3 regions of the Spongiibacter sp. UBA1325 genome follow, and region 1 is predicted to be linked to each of the others. Evidence: predicted binding sites of a transcription regulator. Region 1 holds the regulator's gene; each other region holds the start of a gene.
What was found. The regulator sigma-54, encoded in region 1, starts transcription at its own class of promoters, with help from an activator protein. The targets are predictions, from matches to a motif close to TGGCACANNNNTTGCNNT.

Region 1 (3,081 bases):
TTTTATTCTGCTCGACGAGCCCTTTGCCGGGGTAGACCCCATATCGGTGAACGATATTCAGCAAATTATTCGCCACCTGCAGGCGCGCGGCATCGGCGTCCTGATTACCGACCACAATGTGCGAGAAACCCTCGATATCTGCGAAAAAGCCTACATAGTTGGCGAAGGTCGCATCGTTGCTGAGGGCAATGCCGAGGCCGTACTCAACAACCAAATCGTGCGGGACATCTACCTCGGCGACACATTTACCCTTTGATCAAAAAATCGGCACAGCAATTGCTTTAAACGCCTATTGCAGCGGTGCGGCTGCGGGACTACACTGACCCTGAAGCATCGTCGTTTATGACTACATAACGGCATTTAATCCCTCAGGTATGGTTGTAGTAGAAGTCATTGCCTATGAAACAATCGCTCCAGCTAAAAGTCGGTCAGCAGCTGACCATGACGCCCCAGCTGCAACAGGCGATTCGTTTATTACAGCTCTCCACCCTCGACCTTCAACAGGAAATTCAGTCGGCACTGGACTCCAACCCCCTGCTGGAAGTAGAGGAAGACAGCGACAGCCCGGAACCCCAGAGCAGCAACAGCCAGAGCGAAAGTAACGCCAATGAGGCTGACAGCAAAACGACCTCTGCTGAGGAGGCGCCCAGCAACGACGCCGACAGTGAATGGGCCGAGCGCAGCGACATCCCCGAAGATTTGCCGGTAGACAGCCAGTGGGAAGACGTCTACCAAAGCTCTGCACCAAGCTCCTCCGCGGCCGGTAGCGCCGACGACGACTACAACAATGACTATCGCCACGGCAGCTCAGAGTCGCTCCAGGACCACCTGCGCTGGCAACTCAACCTCAGCCGGCTCTCAGAACTTGACCGCATCGTCGCCGATGCCATCATCGACGCGATCGATGAAAAGGGGCGGCTCACCGTCAGCCCCGAAGAGCTGGTGGACGCCTTCGACGACGACAATATCGAAATAGAAGAAGTGAATGCAGTCCTTCACCTCATCCAGCAGTTTGACCCCCCCGGTGTTGGCGGCCAGGACCTTCAAGAATGCTTGTTAATTCAACTTCGGCAGCTCTCCCCAGACACCCCATACCTGGCTGAAGCGCTGCAGATTGTCGAGCAGCACATGCCGCAGCTCGGCAACCGTGATTACAACCAAATCATGCGTCGCTGCCGGCTAAAAGAAGACCAACTGCGCGACACCCTGGCACTCATTCAAACGCTGAACCCCACTCCTGGTGACTGCGTGGGCAACGACGAAACAGAGTATGTGGTACCAGACGTATTCGTCAGCAAAAAAGAAGGCCGCTGGCTGGTTGAGTTAAACCCGGACATTGCCCCGAAAATACAAATTAACAGCCACTACGCATCGCTCGCCAAAGACAGCGGCACCAGCAGCGACAAAGACTATATTCGCGACAACCTACAGGAAGCGCGCTGGTTCATTAAAAGTCTGCAGAGCCGCAACGAAACACTGATGAAAGTCGCCACCAAAATTGTTGAGTATCAGCGCGGGTTCCTGGAGTACGGCGACGAAGCGATGAAACCGCTAGTGCTCCACGACATCGCCGATGCGGTGAGCATGCATGAATCGACGATCTCACGGGTTACCACGCAAAAATATATGCATACCCCGAGAGGCATCTACGAACTCAAATATTTTTTCTCCAGCCACGTCTCGACCGATACCGGAGGAGAATGCTCCTCCACGGCGATTCGTGCACTAATCAAAAAATTAATTGCCGCAGAAAATCCCAAAAAACCGCTAAGCGACAGCAAAATCACCCAACTGTTGGCCGAGCAAGGCATCAAAGTTGCCCGGCGAACCATTGCAAAGTACAGGGAATCACTAGTCATTCCGCCCTCTAACGAACGGAAAAGACTGGTCTAATAAGGCCCCAAAAGGCCCAAACAACGCGCCGGGAGGCGCCGGATGTTCTCAGCGATGAAGGAGCAAGATATGCAAATAACCGTCAGTGGTCACCATGTTGAAGTTACCCCGGCACTTCGCGATTACGTCAACAACAAACTCGCCAAGCTGCAACGGCACTTCGACAATATCACCAATACCGACGTTACCTTGTCAGTAGAAAAGCTGGTTCAAAAAGCTGAAGCCACCGTACATGTGGCCGGCGCCGATCTGTTCGCCACCTGTGAATCAGAGGATATGTACGCGGCCATCGACAGCCTCACCGACAAGCTCGATCGCCAGCTTATTAAACACAAGGAGAAAAACCTGGGCCACTAAAGGCCCGGGGATGTTCCGGAAACGTAAACATGACCCTTGATTCAATACTCAGCCCCGGACGTACCCACTGCGGTACGTCTGTGGGCAGCAAGAAACGCCTACTGGAACAAATTTCTATTTTTGTCAGTGAGGATAATGCGCAATTCAACGCCGACGAACTGTTCAACGAACTGCTCGCCCGCGAGCGACTCGGAAGCACCGGTATCGGGCACGGGGTTGCGATTCCCCACTGTCGCAGCCAGCAGTGCACCGAAATTACCGGCATGCTGCTTAAACTTGCCGAGCCTATCGACTTCGAAGCGATAGACGACCAACCCGTGGACTTAGTGTTTGCGTTGATCGTCCCTGCCGAAGCACACGACGAACACATTAAAGTGTTGGCAAGCTTGGCCAACGCCTTCAACGATGACGCTTTCCGCCAGCAGCTTCGCAGCGCAGACAGCGACAGCAGTCTTTATGAACGTGCGGTAGCCAGCTAGGCGTGAAGCTTATCATTCTCAGCGGCCGCTCAGGTTCGGGCAAAAGCACGGCGCTGCACCAGCTCGAAGACGAAGGCTTTTACGCCATCGACAACCTGCCGGTGTCACTGCTGCCCGCACTCGTTGCCGAACTCTCTCAAAGCACACTGAAAGTTCATCAGCAGGTTGCTGTCTGTATCGATGCGAGAAACTCACAAACAGAGCTCGCCCGCTTCCAAGAACTGTGCAAACAAGTTCGAAGCCTGGCCAGCTTGCGTATTCTTTTTTTGGATGCCAGCGACGACAAGCTCATTAAGCGTTTTAGCGAGACCCGTCGACGGCATCCACTGAGCACCGACTCCCAGCCGCTTAG
Region 2 (3,081 bases), on a different contig from region 1:
TTTCGACAAAATACATCGACTGCCGTGACGCCCGTTGTTTTCGGGTATTGGCCGATCCCCATATCGACACTGGCTTCGTTCATAAACCGCGATGCACTGTAGCTAACACCGATGTCAGGGTTGGACAGGAGATGATCTACATGCCTGGCAATTTTCGTCGAATGCCAGCTGTCGTCAGCGTCTAGCAGGGCAATAAATTCGCCGTGCGCGTGGCGAATACCGGTATTGCGCGCACCGGCCAAGCCCCTGTTTTCTTGCTGAATAACCACAATGCGCGAGTCCTGGTAGCCCCGCACGATGTCGGCACCGTTGTCCGGAGACCCGTCATCCACCGCAATTATCTCCAGGTGTGGATAGCTCTGCGCAATAACAGAGTCAATACATTCGCGAAGATAGGCCGCCGCGTTATACATTGGGATAACAACGCTCACTAAGGGCTGATCGCGGTGTGCTGAGTGATTATTTTTCATCGCTGGTTCCTCATTCACTATTACTGGCAGTGCCGGGCAGATACCCGACGGCCCGCTCTTCAATACGCTCCGCTTCCCGACAACACTGCGGGTACCGTTTTCAACGCTATTCGCAAATCAGTGGCTAGGCTTTGTTGGCGGATATACTGCAGATCCAGCTCCACCTGCTGATCAAAATTCAAATCCGCTCGGCCAGACACCTGCCATAGGCCTGAAATTCCAGGTAATGCCTTCAAACGTCCGCGCTGATACTCGCTGTATTGAGCCACTTCTGCAGGCAGTGCCGGGCGCGGACCGATCATCGACATTTCGCCGCGCAGTACATTAATCAGCTGCGGTAACTCATCGATTGAGTATTTGCGAATAAACTGCCCTACCCGTGTCACGCGAGGATCGTTTACGAATTTCTTGCAGATACCATCCCGGTCACCTGACATTGACTCCACTTGTCTATGCAGTGCTCTGTCAGTACACATCGACCGAAACTTATAAATTGAAAACTGCTCGCCATTCTTTCCGACACGCTGCTGACGGAAGAAAATTGGGCCGCGGCTTTCAAAAAGAATGGCCGCCGCTGTAACGACGAGTAGCGGTGACAGCAGCAATAGCAATCCGCCACTTAATACAATGTCGTAGCTACGCTTATAACCACTGCGTAGAAATTTCCGCAGAGATAACCCGGCGGGCATGAACAGGCTGGAAATAAAAATTAGGTAGGCACTGGAGACCTGATTCTTTATTGCTTGCATATCAATTACCCCGTTGGTGTTCGCTTTCCAGGGAAATTGCAACCGCTATGCCAAACAAAAAAATAAATTAACTTTATGTTTTTATTATATTTTTTAAAAATTATCGCTAAATAGCTTTACCGCTACTGCAAAGCTATTCGCATTTTGCAAGGCAGCTTGCCGACTAAAGCGACGATCATCAGGGGAAAATAAAAGACGGGGTGAGCACGCCGAGCGCAGTGGCGCTATGCGGCAGATAAGGGCGCGCGAATAACACCGCGAGGTGCGCGGTGTATCATCACGAGTACCGCCCACGCGCCGCCGAGATAGCAAATAATCATTGCCAGGGCGACGGCTTGCGCTCCCAGAAAACTCGACGCCGCGATCACCGCACAAAACAGCGCGGTGAAGGCCACGGCAATGTGATTTTCACCGCGTAAGTTGTCAGCCGCACGAAAATACATACTGGCAGACTCAAACACCATTCGCGGAACCGCCGACAGACACAAAAGCGCAACAAGCACACTGGCTGGCGCCCATTTCTCGCCGAACAGTAACGGCACGTATAACGGCGCCAATAGTGCCTGGCAAAGAATCACTGGCGCGATGAGTCGCATCGCCGTTTTTAAACTTGAGTAATAACTCAGTTCCAGTGCACCACCCTCGCGACGGGTATCACACAGTTTCGGCAGCAAGGCAGTATTAAAGCTGTTTGTCAGCGACAGACTTATTCCCAGACCGGCATTGCGCGCAAAGGCATAAAGCCCAAACAGGTCAGCTGGTAACAGGCGGCCGAGGATAAATAAGTCAAATTGACCGCGGCCGTTTTTTAAGCACTCTGCGAGCAATACCCCTCCGGAATAGCGTCGCGCGGTCACCAGTTCCTGCAATGAAAATTGCAGCTTCGGCACCCAGCGGATGCGCCGATTAATCACCACTACCCACACCACAGCGGCGAATAACTTCGGCCAAATGACCGACCAGACACCGAATCCGCTCAGCGCCAGTGCGGCACTGATCAAGTTATCCATTGTCACCGTGGCCCCCATAATCAGACCCGCTTCCTTCATCCGGCTATCACGCTGCAAGAGGTTAAATTGAACCATCGCAAAGGGGTAAATTAAGTGACTAAAAGCCAGCGCCTGTAACAGCGAGGCCAAAACGGGAGATTGGTAAAGGTCGGCGATAAGGGGGGCGAGGAAAAACTGCAGCGCAAACATCACAATGCCGATAGACAGGTTAAGCCAAAACACCGTCTGCGAAACCCGCCCCAGTTTGTGCTCCTCGGCTTTGACGATTAGATTGCCAATGCCATTGGCAGCAAGAATTCTCACAATCTCCGCGGTCGCTAGCGCGAGCGCCGCGAGTCCGTAGTCCTGCAAACTCAAACAGCGAGCCAGGATGAGTGTCGTGATCAATCGCGACACGCGAACCATCAGTTCGCCGGTTGCCAGCCAACTGAGATTACGCCGAAAACTGCTTGCTGATTTCATGCCCTTGCCCTGAAACACCACTAATAAATGACTGGTCCGTTTACTCAGCAAAAGCCAGGCCAACCTTTTCCTGATTGAAAATTGGCGCTAAAGGCCATTACCACGGGCGTTGAACCCGAAACGTCCGGCAAAATGCTAGCCAAGCGCGGATAAATCTGGCTTGATTCGCATTTTGCGAAGCAACCTACAACGCGAACAGGGTCGTATCGACGCAAAGCGTGAAAGGCCATTTCGTCTAAGCAGCGATGAGCGCCTGCTAACAGCGTGCTATCCACCCGAGCAAACCTCTATTAGGACGTTCCAATGATTGAAAATACGGCCAATGCATCCAACAAGCTACCCGCAGATGCCATTTTCATCATCGTTACGCTGTTGGCAGCCATCAGCTGG
Region 3 (3,081 bases), on a different contig from region 1:
TTCGGCATGGAGGTCAAGGGGTTGGTGGCAACGATCCACAAGGCCTTAATCTCGCCCGACTCTATCGCCGGAAAAATATCGGTCTGTTGCAAACCGCGCTTTGCCGGGAAGAAGGATTCATCAACCCCCCAAAACTGGGCCACCTCCTTGCGGTGCTCCGGCTTCTCAAGCATACGATAGCCCGGCAGGCCCGAGCAGGATGACCACTCCCGGGTGCCCATGGCGTTGCACTGCCCGGTAATAGACAGGCTGGTCCCGCCGGGCACGCCGATATTGCCAGTAATCAGGTTGAGGTTATTAATGCCGCACACGCCGTCGGTGCCGTGGGTACTCTGATTGATACCCATCGTCCAGATACTCATTGCCGACGGTGCCTTTGCGTAAATGCGGGCCACATGCTTGATGGTGTCTGGGTCGATACCACATATTCGCGAGGCAGTGATGGGGTCATATTTTTCTACTGTCGCAGCAAGCTCATCAAAGCCGTTGCAGTGGGCGTCTATATAAGACTGATCCTGCAAGCCCTCCTTCAAAATGACATGAGCTAAGGCGTTTAGCAGAACCAGGTCAGTACCCGGTGTTATCGGTAAGTGGATATCGGCAAATTGCGCCAGCATGGTCACGCGCGGGTCGACAACAATCAGTGGAAACTTGCGCTTCTCCAACGCCTCTTTTAGTCGCCAATAAATAATGGGGTGTTGCTCAGGGAGGTTTGAGCCAAAGGCCATCAGGCAGTGAGTATTTTCGAAGTCCTCGTAGCAGCCGGGCGGCCCATCAGCGCCGAATGAGCGTTTATAACCGGACACTGCCGATGCCATACACAGTGTGGTGTTGCCATCGTAGTTGTTGCTACCAATTACCCCGCGAACCAATTTTCCCAGGGTGTAAAACTCTTCTGTCAGCAGTTGGCCGGTAGACACAATCGCCACGCTATCGCGACCGTACTTCTGCTGGATTCGCATAAACTCCTCAGCCGTGCGATCGAGCGCGCTATCCCAACTGGCTGGAGAAAACGCGTCGTATATCCGATCGCGCATCAGCGGCTGCGTACCACGACCAGCGGTGCCACTCAGTTCATGCTCAAAAATACCCTTTATGCACAGCTTGCCCTGATTAACAGGCGCATTGCCCTTGCCGCGACTCGCCACCGGCTTCCCGTCGGCATTCAAACCGACCTCAATTGAGCACCCCGTGGAGCAATAACCACAGACGGCGTACTTCCAGTCCACTACCTGCTTGTCAGCAATCGTAATGGGCTTGCGTTTTCTGCGACCGAATATCATGAAATCCCTCATTGTTGCGCACTGTTTGTGTGCTAAACCGAGCCCGCGGGGGCTAAAAAAGCGCACCAACTTGGTGAATTGCCAAGCAAATCACCGCATCTACTCTGGATTTAACAAGAACTATGCCAACTAACTAAATCAGGCTGGAAGCCAGTAAATACGGCGGGCTATTCGGCAACACAGAACAACTCGCCCTCAATTGGGGCATGACAAGTTCGGGAGTATTTAACAGGAGGGGGTCGAAATTCAGGCAAAAAAAAGGGGCCCTCAGGGGCCCCTTCCGGTATGCACTAGTCGCGATTTATTTAGCGACTTCTGCTTCCATTACTGCAACAACGCGGCGGTTAGCCTGACGGCCTGCCTTGGTGCTGTTGTCAGCGATAGGACGCTCTTCACCGTAACCAATCGCACTCAGGCGGCTGGCATCAATGCCGAACTCTTTAATCAGAGCACTGCGAACGGCGTCGGCGCGACGCTGAGACAGCTGCTTGTTGTAGGCCGCAGCACCAGTGCTGTCAGAGTGACCTTCAACAACGGCTTTAACACCACCGAAGCGCTTCATGAACTCAGCGACTTTCTTCAGCTCGCTGATTTGCGAAGCAGGAATCGCATCGGAGTTCAGTGGGAATTTCACGTCCATTTTGATCGACTCGGTGTGCTTGAGTACAAACTTACAACCGAATTTATCAACCTGGCGGCCCGCTGGTGTGTTAGGGCACTTGTCGCGGTAGTTAGGTACACCGTCACCGTCTTTGTCCAAGGCACAGCCTTTGGCGTCAACGGCAACACCTGCTGGTGTGCCTGGGCACTGGTCAGCACCATCTTCAACACCGTCAGCATCGCTGTCATTGCTTTGAACAGGCGCTGGAGCAGGAGCCGGCTTAGACTCGCCGCCGAACGCGTAGCTCAGGCCCAGAGAGACGATCCCGTCGTTAGTTTCATGATCGAAACCGTAGAAGTAACGAGCATCAGCACGCAGAGACAGAGGACCAGACAGTGCGTAACGGAAACCACCACCCAAGTTGGCCTGAGTAATTTCTTCTTCGCGTACCACGTCAAAGTTCACCACACCCATGCCAAGACCAATGGCCGCGTAGGGCTCGATCTTAGACTCAGTGTTGTAGTAGCGAATCGCGTTAGCAGAAATGAACGTTACTTCAGCGTCAGCAGCACTGTTGTTGTAACGGTTGTCAGCGTCAGCGTAGCTAACACCCACTTCCACACCCCAGTCCTTGCTGAGCTTTTGTTCAACGCTGAACAACGCCGCAGCAGTTTCTTCCAGGTCCCAAGCAGAATCGAAAACTTGATAACCTACGCCGGCATTTAAGTACCACTTGTTGCTGTGGTCATCTGCCATCGCTGGTGCGGCAATTACCGCAGCAATCGCAGCACCCATTAATTGTTTACGCATTTTGTAGCTCCCCTGATTATCACTTAGGTCTTCCGTCGCCCTACCTTAATGGTGGGTCTTGGCTCAAGAATAACACGCAAGTATGCCCTTGCACGCCTGCTTTTCAGTAATTTTACCGCGACGGCGTTGCAAAGAGTTATAGAAGCTCCGCAAGAAAGAAGCAACCACTATTCGCAACGCCACGCCCGCATCGAGAGTCTGGATTGAGTGAAAAGTTCACTCACCAAGACATTATTTCTTTTACAAACGGGATCGTCAGTCGCCGTTGTCGCGCCAGGCTGTGACGGTCTAAGTCGCTTAGTACGCCAAATAGCGCTTTTAGATCACGCTGGCAACGGCGATAGATAAACTCTGCGAGGGCCTCGTTAATATCCAGGCCCATAATTT

Region 2: a site for sigma-54 is predicted at 1,255-1,272, ahead of B3K78_RS04410 (sugar transferase). Genes of this name have one in related genera too.
Region 3: a site for sigma-54 is predicted at 1,394-1,411, ahead of B3K78_RS14420 (molybdopterin oxidoreductase family protein). Genes of this name have one in related genera too.

What each region holds. Positions count from the first base shown of each region.
Region 1 is NZ_DBTD01000001.1:27,488-30,568, reverse strand. It holds gene lptB (LPS export ABC transporter ATP-binding protein) at 1-256, shown strand, start outside; gene B3K78_RS00155 (RNA polymerase factor sigma-54) at 400-1,893, shown strand; gene hpf (ribosome hibernation-promoting factor, HPF/YfiA family) at 1,963-2,250, shown strand; gene ptsN (PTS IIA-like nitrogen regulatory protein PtsN) at 2,280-2,729, shown strand; gene rapZ (RNase adapter RapZ) at 2,732-3,081, shown strand, end outside.
Region 2 is NZ_DBTD01000004.1:343,643-346,723, reverse strand. It holds gene B3K78_RS04415 (glycosyltransferase family 2 protein) at 1-470, opposite strand, end outside; gene B3K78_RS04410 (sugar transferase) at 530-1,219, opposite strand; gene B3K78_RS04405 (oligosaccharide flippase family protein) at 1,444-2,691, opposite strand; gene B3K78_RS04400 (DMT family transporter) at 2,995-3,081, shown strand, end outside.
Region 3 is NZ_DBTD01000010.1:533,964-537,044, forward strand. It holds gene B3K78_RS14420 (molybdopterin oxidoreductase family protein) at 1-1,283, opposite strand, end outside; gene B3K78_RS14425 (OmpA family protein) at 1,585-2,694, opposite strand; gene hda (DnaA regulatory inactivator Hda) at 2,915-3,081, opposite strand, start outside.